2 regions of the Variovorax stachyos genome follow, and region 2 is predicted to be linked to the other one. Evidence: riboswitches for the same ligand, from Rfam matches in the RefSeq annotation. Region 2 holds a riboswitch; the other holds the start of a gene.
What was found. Region 2 has a riboswitch for S-adenosylhomocysteine ahead of ahcY (adenosylhomocysteinase). Riboswitches for the same ligand answer to the same signal wherever they lie in the genome.

Region 1: it holds a riboswitch for S-adenosylhomocysteine, as region 2 does, so the genes downstream of both, metH (methionine synthase) here and ahcY (adenosylhomocysteinase) in region 2, are expected to answer to the same signal.

The regions. Positions count from the first base shown of each region.
Region 1 is NZ_JBLFFN010000008.1:114,567-120,848, reverse strand. It holds gene ACMGEZ_RS16780 (SH3 domain-containing protein) at 1-380, shown strand, start outside; gene ACMGEZ_RS16775 (LysR family transcriptional regulator) at 377-1,264, opposite strand; gene ACMGEZ_RS16770 (PACE efflux transporter) at 1,357-1,794, shown strand; S-adenosyl-L-homocysteine riboswitch at 1,803-1,897, shown strand; gene metH (methionine synthase) at 1,918-4,671, shown strand; gene ACMGEZ_RS16760 (ArnT family glycosyltransferase) at 4,671-6,282, shown strand, end outside.
Region 2 is NZ_JBLFFN010000001.1:86,181-92,462, reverse strand. It holds gene ACMGEZ_RS00440 (septal ring lytic transglycosylase RlpA family protein) at 1-530, opposite strand, end outside; gene metF (methylenetetrahydrofolate reductase [NAD(P)H]) at 527-1,360, opposite strand; gene ACMGEZ_RS00430 (TlyA family RNA methyltransferase) at 1,338-2,135, opposite strand; gene ahcY (adenosylhomocysteinase) at 2,155-3,594, opposite strand; S-adenosyl-L-homocysteine riboswitch at 3,667-3,737, opposite strand; gene ACMGEZ_RS00420 (hypothetical protein) at 3,837-4,466, shown strand; gene ACMGEZ_RS00415 (peptide chain release factor 3) at 4,540-6,168, shown strand; gene ACMGEZ_RS00410 (HAD-IIB family hydrolase) at 6,255-6,282, shown strand, end outside.

The DNA.
Region 1 (6,282 bases), on a different contig from region 2:
CTGGCTGGCAACCGCCGCCCGGGCAGCGTCCGCCGCCGGAGCACGGCTTCCGGCCGCCGCGGCCTGACCGTGACGTCCGTCCGCCGCAGCCCGGCCACGACTTCCGCCCGCCGCGGGGCGATGCTGGCGTCCAACCCCCCCAACCTGGCCACGACTTCCGTCCGCCGCGGGGCGATGCTGGCGTCCGGCCGCCCCAGCACGCCCAGCCGCCGGGCATGCAGCCGGGCGCTCGCCCCCCGCAAATGCACCCGGGCCAAGCGGCCGGCCGCCCGCCGGCGCCAAGTCCCGCGCCGGGCCCGGCGCCGGCCATGCCTGGCGCGGATCTGCGGCAACGGCAGCTTGACCGGATCAACCGGCCGCCGTCGAACGATCAACCCTAGTCCTTCTTGCGCGCGATCAGCGCCACGAAGCGCTGCGCTCCCAGGCCCAGTGGGCGTTCGCGCGACCAGACCACGTCCACCCACAGGTCCAACCCGTTCGAGAGGTTCTCGAAAGGGATCTCGAGCAGAGCGCCGGCCGCCACATGCGGCCGGGCGAAGTTGCGCGGCAGCCAACCCCAGCCCAGCCCGGCGGTGATCAGGCTTAGCGCCGCCAGCGCGTTGTCCGTGCGCCAGACATGGCGCGCGAACTCGAAGCGCGGGTCACGGGTGGCCAGGTCGCGGCCCGCCACGACGATCTGCCGGGTCGTCCTCAGGTGATCCTCGCGCAGCCGCCCGCCGGCACCGGCCAGCACCGGATGGCCTGGCGCGATCACGGCCACCATCATCTCGTTGGCGACCTCGTGAAAGGCCTCGCGGCCGTCCAGGCTCGGGCGTTCGAAGACCAGCGCCAGCTGCGCGCGGCCGCTGTGCAGCAGCGCCAGCGCGTCGTCCTGCGGCGCGGCCAGCACCTCGACCTCCAGCTGCGGATACTCCTGCGCGAGTGTGGCCAACGCGCCGCTCCAAGGCGCGGCCAGCAGCTCGGGCGCGATGGCGAGGGTCAGCCGGTTCTCCAGACCCCGGGTGAGGGCCAGTGCCTGCACCTGTAATTGCTGCAGCTGCGCCGCCAGCAAACGGGCCTGCGGCTCCAGCGAACGCGCGGCGGGCGTCGGCTGGGGCTCACGTCCCTTGCGGTCGAACAAGGCGAGGTCCAGCTCGGCTTCGAGGTTGGCGATCGCCATGCTGACCGCCGAGGGCACGCGGTGCAGGGCGCGCGCGGCGGCCGAGAACGAGCCGTGGTCGAGCACGGCGAGGAAAACCTCCACGTTGTCGCTGGTGAAACTCATCGGCTATCAGAAAACCTGAAAGAAGATGACTTTTTATATCAGCAACAGACACATAAAGTCGAGCGGATCCACAGCACCACAGGATCGATTTCATGCAAGGGCTCAAGCGCCGCGTCCTTTACATCACGCTCTACGAGGGCATCGCCATCATTGTGGCAAGTGCGGGACTGGCACTAATGACGGGGCAGAGCGCCGGCCATTCAGGCGTGGCGGCGGTGCTGGCCTCGGCCATCGCCATTCTCTGGAACCTCAGCTTCAACGCCCTGTTCGAGCGCTGGGAGTCGCGCCAAACCGTACGTGGACGCAGCCTGCGCCGCCGCATCGCCCACGCGATCGGCTTCGAGGGCGGGCTGGTGGCCTTCCTGGTGCCGGTCTTCGCCTGGTGGTTGGACGTGAGCCTGTGGCAGGCGCTGGTGATGGACCTGGGCTTGGTGGTGTTCTTTCTGGTCTACACCTTCATCTTCAACTGGGCCTTCGACGGGATCTTCGGCCTGCCCGCGTCGGCGTCCGGGGCCGCGAAGCCGGCGTAAAATCCCCGGCTCCCAAGGAGCGTTGCAGCGCGGCCTCCCTTGACCAGGGCGCCGCGTCAGGCTTGGGCTTCCATTCGCTGGAGTGCAACGACGCTCGCCTGAACCCCGTTCGCAGGTGAGTACATGTCTTCAGATTCCACTTCTCCCGTCCAAGTCCCCCCGATGAAGCTGTCCGGCCTGGAGCCGGTGCAGATCGGCGCGGGCACGCTGTTCGTCAACATCGGCGAACGCACCAACGTCACCGGCTCCAAGGCTTTCGCCCGCATGATTCTCAACGGCCAGTTCGAGGAGGCGCTGGCGGTGGCCCGCCAGCAGGTCGAGAACGGCGCGCAGGTGATCGACATCAACATGGACGAGGCCATGCTCGACAGCAAGGCCGCGATGGTGCGCTTTCTGAACCTGATCGCCAGCGAGCCCGACATCGCGCGCGTGCCGATCATGGTCGACAGCTCCAAGTGGGAGGTGATCGAGGCGGGCCTGCGCTGCATCCAGGGCAAGGGCATCGTCAACTCGATCAGCATGAAGGAGGGCGTGGAGAGCTTCAAGCACCAGGCCACGCTGCTGCGCCGCTACGGCGCGGCCGCGGTGGTGATGGCCTTCGACGAGAAGGGCCAGGCCGACACGTACCAGCGCAAGATCGAAATCTGCGAACGGGCCTACCGCATCCTGGTGGATGAAGTGGGCTTCCCGCCCGAGGACATCATCTTCGACCCCAACATCTTCGCGATCGCCACCGGCATCGAGGAGCACAACAACTACGCGGTCGACTTCATCGAGGCCACGCGCTGGATCAAGAAGAACCTGCCGGGCGCCAAGGTCTCGGGCGGGGTGTCGAACGTAAGCTTCAGCTTCCGCGGCAACGACCCGGTGCGCGAGGCCATCCACACGGTGTTCCTCTATCACGCGATCCAGGCGGGCATGGACATGGGCATCGTCAACGCGGGCATGGTGGGCGTCTACGACGACCTCGAGCCGTCCTTGCGCGAGCGCGTGGAAGACGTGGTGCTCAACCGCCGGCCCGACGCAGGGGAGCGCCTGGTTGAAGTGGCCGAAACCGCCAAGAGCGGCGCCAAGGACGACAGCAAGAAGCTCGAGTGGCGCGGCACGCCCGAGCAGCCGGTGTCGGTCAACCAGCGCCTGTCGCATGCGCTGGTGCACGGCATCACCGACTTCATCGTCGAGGACACCGAGGAGGCCTACCGCGCCATCCTCGCCAAGGGCGGCCGCCCGCTGCACGTGATCGAGGGCCCGCTGATGGACGGCATGAACGTGGTCGGCGACCTGTTCGGCGCCGGCAAGATGTTCCTGCCGCAAGTGGTGAAGTCGGCGCGCGTGATGAAGCAGGCCGTCGCCCACCTGATCCCCTACATCGAGGAAGAGAAGCGCCAGGACGAGGCCGCCGGCCGCGACGTGCGCACCAAGGGCAAGATCGTCATCGCTACCGTCAAGGGCGACGTGCACGACATCGGCAAGAACATCGTCACCGTCGTGCTCCAGTGCAACAACTTCGAGGTGGTGAACATGGGCGTGATGGTTCCTTGCCACGAGATCCTGGCGCGCGCCAAGGTCGAGGGCGCGGACATCGTGGGCCTGTCGGGCCTGATCACGCCCAGCCTCGAGGAAATGCAGTACGTCGCCGGCGAGATGCAGAAGGACGAGCACTTCCGCATCCGCAAGATCCCGCTCCTGATCGGCGGCGCTACCACCAGCCGCGTGCACACGGCCGTGAAGATCGCGCCGCACTACGAGGGGCCGGTGGTCTACGTGCCCGACGCCTCGCGCAGCGTGAGCGTGGCGCAGTCGCTGCTCTCGGAGCAGGCCACCGCCTACATCGACGAGCTCAACGCCGACTACGACAAGGTCCGGCAGCTGCATGCCAGCAAGAAGCAGGTGCCGCTGTGGCCGTTGGCCAAGGCGCGCGCCAACAGGACGCCGATCGACTGGAAGGGCTACGTGCCGCCGGTGCCCAAGTTCACCGGGCGGCGCATGTTCCGCAACTTCGACCTCAGCGAGCTCGCGAAGTACATCGACTGGGGGCCTTTCTTCCAGACCTGGGACCTGGCCGGGCCCTTCCCCGCGATCCTCAAGGACGAGGTGGTGGGCAGCGAAGCGGTGCGCGTCTTCGGCGACGGGCAGCGCATGCTCAAGCGCCTGATCGAGGGCCGCTGGCTCACCGCCAACGGCGTGATCGGCTTCTGGCCCGCCAACACCGTGAACGACGACGACATCGTGATCTACACCGACGAGACGCGCACCAAGACCGCACTCACCTGGTACGGCCTGCGGCAGCAGACCGAGAAGCAGGCGATCGACGGCGTGATGCGCCCCAGCCGCTGCCTGGCAGATTTCGTGGCGCCGCGCGACAGCGGCCTGGCCGACTACGTGGGCATGTTCGCAGTCACTGCCGGCATCGGCGTCGAGAAGAAGGAGAAGTTCTTCCTCGACGACCTCGACGACTACTCGGCCATCATGCTGAAGGCGCTGGCCGACCGGCTGGCGGAGGCATTCGCCGAGGCGCTTCACCACCGCGTGCGCACCGACCTCTGGGGCTATGCGCCCGACGAGGCGCTGAGCAACGAGGCGATGATTGCCGAAAAGTACCGCGGCATCCGCCCGGCGCCCGGTTATCCGGCCTGCCCGGACCACAGCGTGAAGGGGCCGATGTTCGAGCTGCTGCAGTGCCAGGACATCGGCATGACGCTGACGGAAAGCCTGGCCATGATGCCCGCCGCCAGCGTCAGCGGCTTCTACCTGAGCCATCCCGAGGCCACCTACTTCAACGTCGGCAAGATCGGGCGCGACCAGTTGCAGGACCAGGCCGCACGGCGCCACGAGAGCGAAGCCGACCTTGAGCGGCTGTTGGCGCCCAATCTCTGATGCTGGTCGAGAAACTGACCTTCGCAGCCGCGCATTACGCGGCGCTCGCGATCTTCGTCGCCGCCTGCTGGGGCTTCGGCCGGGCGGTGTTCGCGCGCCTCGGTGCGCCGGTGCACCGCGACTTCTGGCTCGAGATGGCCATGGCCATGGCGCTCGGCGTGGGCATCTTCATCTGCGTGTTCCAGGCCCTCGGCATCGCGGGGCTGCTCAATGTTCCCGGCGTGCTGCTGCCCGTCGCGGTCGGCTTTGCCGCGGCCTGCGTGCAGTTCCCCGCATGGCTGCGACAGGCGCGTGCCCTCGAGCCGGGGCCCTCCCTCACCTGGGTCGAGAAGGCCGGCCTCGGCGCGCTGGCGCTGGTCGCGCTGCCTACGCTGGTGGCGCCGCTGGCGCCGCCTGCGGCCTTCGACGAGCTGATGTACCACCTGCCTTACGCGCGCCAGGTGGCGCAGACCGGCACGCTGGGCATCCACGAGTGGCTGCGCTACCCCTGGTTCCCGTACAACTACAACCTGCTCTATGCCGCCGCGCTGCTGGTGGGCGACGACGCGCTGCCGCACTTCATGAACGGGCTGGCCGGCTGGCTGTCGGTATGGATGATCTACCGCCTGGGCGTGCAGCATCTCAATCGCGTGCTGGCCTGTGCGGCCGCCGGCATCTGGCTCGGCATCGGCGACTACTCGAACGCGCTGATCGACATGGGCGTCGCGCTGTTCGTGCTGTCCGCCTGGATCGCTCTGTGGTGGTGGAACGAGTCGCACGCGGCGCAACCGGCGCAGGGCGCGCGCTGGCTGGCGCTGGCGGCCTTCTTCCTGGGGCTTGCGGCCGGTTCCAAGTACCAGGCCCTGACCTTCCTGCCGCTGGCCGCGTGGTTCGTGGTCCGGCGCGAACGGCGCCCGGCCGTCTGGGCGGTGGGGCTCGTGTGCTTCCTGCTGCCCTGCGTCTACTGGTACGCGCGCAACGCCGTCATGACTGGCGACCCCTTCAACCCAATCGGCGCCAAGCTGTTCGGCTTCAGCAACTGGAACCTGGCCGACTACAAGAACCAGGTCGACGACGTGCGCGCCCACGCAGCGTTGCCGAACTTCCTGATCTGGCCGGTGGTGCTCGCACCTTTCAGCCTGGCGTGGCGGCGCTCGCCGGCGGTGCACGCGGCGATCGTGTTCTGCGCCTACTCGCTGCTCGTGTGGGCGGCAACCTCGCGCTACCCGCGCTACATGACAGCCTCCTTCCCGCTGCTCGCTCTGGTCGCGGTGCTGGGCTGGCAGGTGCTGCTGCGATGGGTTGCGGCGGGGCTGCGCAGACTGGTGCCGGCGACCGGCCGTGCCGGTTCGCCGGTGAGTGCGGGCGGCATCGCGGCCGGCCTGTTCCTTGTGATGTTGGCGGCGGTGTCGGTCCGGCACACCACCCGCGAACTGGCCAAGGTGTCGCCCACGGCCGCCGCGCGGGAGGCTTTCCTGCGGGCCAACGTGCCGGGCTATGCCGTGATGGACCACGTGCGCGAGCAGGTCTCCGGCCGCGTCTACCAGATCGCGCTCAGCGAGGCCATCTACTACGGGCCCAACCCGATCTGGGGCGATACGCTCGGCCCGTGGCGCTATGCGGATTTCCCGC
Region 2 (6,282 bases):
TTGATCCCCAACCCCAGCATGCCCAGCGTGTCCGCCGCGGCCCGGCTGAGGTCGATGATGCGCCCCGCCGCATAGGGGCCGCGATCGTTGATGCGCACCAGCACCTCGCGGCCATTGACCAGGCTGCGCACACAGACGCGGGTGTTGAAGGGCAGCGTCCTGTGCGCGGCGGTCATGGCCGTCATGTCGAAGCGCTCGCCGTTGGCGGTCTTGCGCTGATGAAACTGGATGCCGTACCAGGATGCGCCGCCGCGCTCGAAGATCTCGCGTGGCCCTGTGTCCCCGGGCACGCCGTCGTCCTCGGCCGCGCCCGAAACCGCAAGGTCGTAGCGCACCGAAGGCACCTGCGATCGCGGCGGTGCGCCGGGCGGCAGCGCGGGCTGGCGGGCCAGCGGGCGCAGCCCCGTGCCACTTTCGCCGGTCGCTGGCGCCGGTGCCGCCGGCGGCGCGGGTTGCTGCGTGGTGCAGGCGGCCAGCGCAGCGGCCGACAGGACCAGCGCGAGACGCTTCGCGAGCCAGGGCCCCCTCATCCTTCCCAGCCCAGCCGCTCCAGCAACGCGAGCGTCGCCACCGACTGGTTCATCGTGTAGAAGTGCATGGCCGGCGCGCCGCCACTCGCCAGGCGCGCGCAGAGCTCGGTCACGACGTCGAGACCAAAAGCCTTGATCGAGGCGGTGTCGTCGCCGAAGCCCTGCAGGCGCAGCCGGATCCAGCGCGGGATCTCGGCGCCGCAGGCATCGGAGAAGCGCATCAGCTGGGTGGAGCTGGTGATCGGCATGATGCCCGGGACGATCGGGGTGTCGAGGCCGAGTTTGCGGGCCTCCTCGACGAACCGGAAATACGCCTCCGGACTGAAGAAGTACTGCGTGATGGCAGCGTCGGCCCCGGCGCGCACCTTGGCTGCGAAGGCCTGCAGGTCGGCCTCGGGCGAGCGCGCCTGCGGATGCACCTCGGGATAGCAGGCGACCTCGATGTGGAAATCGCGGCCGGTCTCCTCGCGGATGAAGCCGACCAGATCGCTCGCATAGTGGAACTCGCCGCCCATGCCGTACCCGCTGGGCAGGTCGCCGCGCAGCGCCACCAGGCGCTTGACGCCCATGGCCTTGAGCTCCTTCAGCTGCTCGCGCACCGTCGTGCGCGTGGCGCCGATGCATGAGAAATGGCAGGCGGCGTCGACGCCCTCGCCCAGGATCTCGCGCACCGTGCCGAAAGTGCCCTCGTGCGTGGAACCACCCGCGCCATAGGTCACCGAGCAGAACTCGGGCCGCCGCGCATAGAGCTGCTGGCGTACGGCGCGCAGCTTGACCACGCCTTCGGGCGTCTTGGGCGGAAAGAATTCAAAGCTCAATGGAAGGCGCACGGCCGACTCCTGGTGGGCCGCTCGCGAAAGCGGCATGGATGAAGAATTCGCGGTTGCCGTCGCCGCCCGCGATGGGACTGTCGAACCAGCCCCGTACCTGCAGGCCGAGGGCGTCGCAGGCCGCGCGCAGGCGCTGCTCGACCAACGGATAGAGCGAGTCATCGCGCACGATGCCGCCCTTGCCGATCTGGCCTGGCTGCAATTCGAATTGAGGCTTGACCAGCATCAGGAGTTCGCCTGTCGCAGCGAGCAGAGGAACAAGGGCAGGCAGCACGAGCGTGAGCGAAATGAAGGACAGGTCGCCGACGATCAGGTCGAACTGCGTCTGCGCCGGCGATGCGGCGCCCCAGGCCGAGGCGTCGAGCACGCGCGCATTGACCCCCTCGAGCGCAGTGACGCGCGAATCGCCGCGCAGCCGCGGATGCAGCTGGCCATGTCCGACATCGACACCCACCACGTGCACGGCCCCTTGCTGCAACAGGCAGTCGGTGAAGCCGCCGGTCGACTGGCCGACGTCGAGGCAACGCCTGCCGCGTACCTCGATGCCAGCCGCAGCCAGCGCGCCCTCGAGCTTGAGCCCGCCGCGCGAGACATAGCGCGCTTCGGCCGGGTCGAGCAGTTCGAGTTCGGCATCCTTCGGCAGGTCCTCGCCGTTCTTGGCCACCGTGCGCCAGAGCGCACCGTCGCGCCAGCGCAGGCCCCCTGCGATCAAACGCACGGCCTGCGAGCGCGAAGCGGCCAAGCCGCGTTCGACGAGCAACTGGTCGGCGCGCACGGCGTTGCGCGGCCCCCGCTCAATAGCGGTAGCTGTCCGGCTTGTAGGGGCCGTTCTTGTTGACGCCGATGTACGCGGCCTGCGCGTCCGTCAGCACCGTGAGCTCGGCCCTGAGCTTGGAAAGCTGCAGGCGCGCAACCTTCTCGTCCAGGTGCTTGGGCAGCACGTAGACCTTGCCGACCTGATAGGCGTCGGGCTTGGTGAAGAGCTCGATCTGCGCGATCGTCTGGTTGGCGAAGGAGGAGCTCATCACGTAGCTCGGATGGCCCGTGCCGCAGCCCAGGTTCACCAGTCGGCCCTTGGCCAGCAGGATGATGCGCTTGCCGTCCGGGAAGATCACGTGGTCGACCTGCGGCTTGATCTCTTCCCACTCGTACTTCTCGAGGGAGGCGACCTCGATCTCGTTGTCGAAGTGGCCGATGTTGCAGACGATCGCCTGGTCCTTCATTGCGAGCATGTGGGCGTGCGTGATGACGTCCTTGTTGCCGGTCGTGGTGACGAAGATGTCGGCCTTGTCGGCGGCATATTCCATGGTCACGACGCGATAACCTTCCATCGCGGCCTGCAGCGCGTTGATCGGGTCGATCTCGGTCACCCACACCTGCGCGCTGAGCGCGCGCAGCGCCTGGGCCGAGCCCTTGCCCACGTCGCCGTAGCCGGCCACCACCGCCACCTTGCCGGCGATCATCACGTCGGTGGCGCGCTTGATGCCGTCCACCAGCGACTCGCGGCAGCCGTAGAGATTGTCGAACTTGCTCTTGGTCACCGAGTCGTTCACGTTGATGGCGCGGAACAGCAGCGTGCCCTTGGCGGCCATTTCGTTGAGGCGGTGCACGCCCGTGGTGGTCTCCTCGGTCACGCCGATGATCTCGGCCGACTTGCGGGTGTACCAGGTGGGATCGACGGCCAGCTTGGCCTTGATAGCCGCGTAGAGGATGCGCTCCTCGTCGCTGGTCGGGTTGGCCAGCACGCCCTGGTCCTTCTCGGCCTTCTGGCCCAGGTGCATCAGCAGCGTGGCGTCGCCGCCGTCGTCCAGGATCATGTTCGGGCCTTCGCCGGCCGCGCCCTTGGGGCCGAAGTCGAAGATGCGGTGGGTGTAGTCCCAGTAGTCCTCGAGCGACTCGCCCTTGATGGCGAACACCGGCGTGCCGGCGGCGGCGATAGCTGCGGCCGCGTGGTCCTGGGTCGAGAAGATGTTGCACGAAGCCCAGCGCACCGTGGCGCCCAGGGCTTGCAGGGTCTCGATCAGCACCGCGGTCTGGATCGTCATGTGCAGCGAGCCGGTGATCCGGGCGCCCTTCAGCGGCTGGCTCTTGGCGAATTCTTCGCGGATGGCCATCAGGCCGGGCATTTCGGTTTCGGCTATCTTGATTTCCTTGCGGCCCCAGGCGGCAAGGGACAGGTCGGCGATCGCCTGGTCGGCAGTGGACACCGGGGAAGCTTTGAGTACGGCGCTCATGAGGACTCCAAACAAGTTTGAGTGAGGCCGCTGCTTTCGGGGTTCTGGCGGAACAGACTCACCCGCGAGAACAGCGGTTGAGCGTGGTTGCGATGTGTGGTCCGAGCCTCACGCCTGGCGGCGCTGCAACGCTCCTCGGAAGGCGGCATTTTAGCGTGTGCGGCACTTCGGCGGCCAGCAGCGATTTGCCGATCGTCCTAGACTGCTTCCGGTTCGTCCCGGACTGCCACCCCTCAACCCCCATGCCCATATTCAAAGCCCTTGCCACCTCGCTCGTGGTCGCCGCCTCGGCCGCAGTGTCCGTCACTGCCTTCGCGCAGGAGACCGTGCGCGTGCGTGGCGTCATCGAGCGTGTCGACGCCGCTTCGCTCACGGTCAAGGACCGCAGCGGGGAAACCGTGACGATGGTCCGTCCCGCCGACATGAACGTCTCCGAGGTCGTCCCGCTCACGCTGGCCGACATCAAGCCGGGCAGCTTCGTCGGTGCCGGCGCGATGCCGCAGCCGGACGGCACGCAGCGGGCCGTCGAAGTCCTTGTGTTCCCGGAGGCCGCACGCGGGACGGGCGAAGGCTTTCGCCCCTGGGACCTCATGCCCCAGAGCACGATGACCAACGCCACCGTGGCCCAGCTCGAAGCTGCCCCGTCCTCGGCGCCGGGCGGGCACAAGCTGCTGCTCAAGTACAAGGACGGCGAGCAGACCGTCATCGTGCCGCCCGGCACGCCGGTCGTGACCTTCAAGCCGGGCAACGCCGATCAGGCCGCCCTGGTGGTGCCGGGGGCCAAGGTGGTGATCACCGCGCAGGTGAAGGACGGCCGACCCACTGCCTTGCGCATGCTGGTCGGGCGCAACGGCTTCACGCCGCCGATGTGAGCCGCTCTCGCTAAAATCACGAGCTTTGCCTACCAGCCGCCCGCGCCCGTGAGCGTGCACCGCGTTCACTCCCATGTCCTTCGCCTCCGAAACCCGCCGCCGTCGCACCTTCGCGATCATTTCCCACCCCGACGCCGGCAAGACCACGCTGACCGAGAAGCTGCTGCTGTTCTCCGGCGCGATCCAGATCGCAGGCTCGGTGAAGGCGCGCAAGGCCTCGCGCCATGCCACCTCCGACTGGATGGAGATCGAGAAGCAGCGCGGCATCTCCGTGGCCAGCTCGGTGATGCAGATGGTCTACCGCGAGCACGTGATCAACCTGCTGGACACGCCGGGCCACAAGGACTTCTCCGAGGACACCTACCGCGTGCTGACCGCGGTCGACTCGGCCCTGATGGTGATCGACGCGGCCAACGGCGTCGAAGCGCAGACCCGGCGCCTGATCGAGGTCTGCCGCCAGCGCGACACGCCCATCATCACCTTCGTCAACAAGATGGACCGCGAGGTGCGCGAGCCGCTCGAGCTGCTCGACGAAATCGAGCGCGAGCTGGGCATGCCCTGCGTGCCCATGACCTGGCCGGTGGGCCAGGGCAAGAGCTTCGGCGGCATCGTGAATCTGCGCACGAAGGCGATGACGGTGTTCGAGTCGGGCAGCGAGCGCCTGCCGCAGGACTTCGAAACCGTCGCGCTGGCCGAGCCCGAAGCGCTGAAGAAGCGCTTCGGCCACGAGTTCGAAACCGCCATGGAGAGCATGGAGCTCGCCACCGGCGCCTCGCCGGCCTGGGACCGCGAGGCCTTCCTGTCGGGCAAGCAGACGCCGGTCTTCTTCGGTTCCGGCGTCAACAACTTCGGCGTGATGGAGGTGCTCGACGCGCTGGTCGAGCTTGCGCCGCCACCGCAGCCGCGTACCAGCACCACCCTGGTCAACCGCCAGCCGGTGGTGCGCGAGATCAAGCCTGATGACAAGGACTTCGCCGGTGTGGTGTTCAAGGTGCAGGCCAACATGGACGCCAACCACCGCGATCGCATCGCCTTCGTGCGCATGGCGTCGGGAAAGTACACGCCCGGCATGAAGCTCAAGGTGCAGCGCACCGGCAAGGAGCTGCGTCCGACCAGCGTGGTCACCTTCATGAGCCAGCGGCGCGAAGCGGTGGAGGAGGCCTACGCGGGCGACATCGTCGGCTTCACCACGCACGGCGGCGTGCAACTGGGCGACACCATCACCGACGGCGCCTCGCTGCAGTTCACCGGCCTGCCCTTCTTCGCGCCCGAGCTCTTCATGACCGTGATCCTCAGGAACCCGCTGCGCACCAAGCAGCTGCAGCAGGGCCTGGCCCAGTTGGGCGAGGAAGGCGCGATCCAGGTGTTCCGGCCCGAAGTGGGCGGCCCGATGCTTCTGGGCGCGGTAGGGCAGCTGCAGTTCGAGGTGGTGCAGCACCGCCTGAAGACCGAGTACGACGCCGACGTGCGGCTGGAAGGCTGCCAGTACACCGGTGCGCGCTGGATCACGGCCGACACGCCGGCCGAGCTGCGCGCCTTCACCGACGCCTACCCGGCGCGCATGGCGCGCGATGCGGCCGACACGCTGGCGTACCTGTGCACCTCACCCTACGACGTGCGGCTGGCGCAGGAGCGCTTTCCGAAGATCCATTTCCATCCGCTGCGCGAGCATGCGGGCCTGGCCCTGCAGAGCGCAGGCTGACAATGCCCCCCACGCTCGGCACTGACGTGTCCTCGCTGCCCCCCAAGGGGGCGCAGCCGCCCTTGGGGCGGCCCGGCGGCCGGCTGATGCTCCCGCTCGACGCCTGGCCGATCG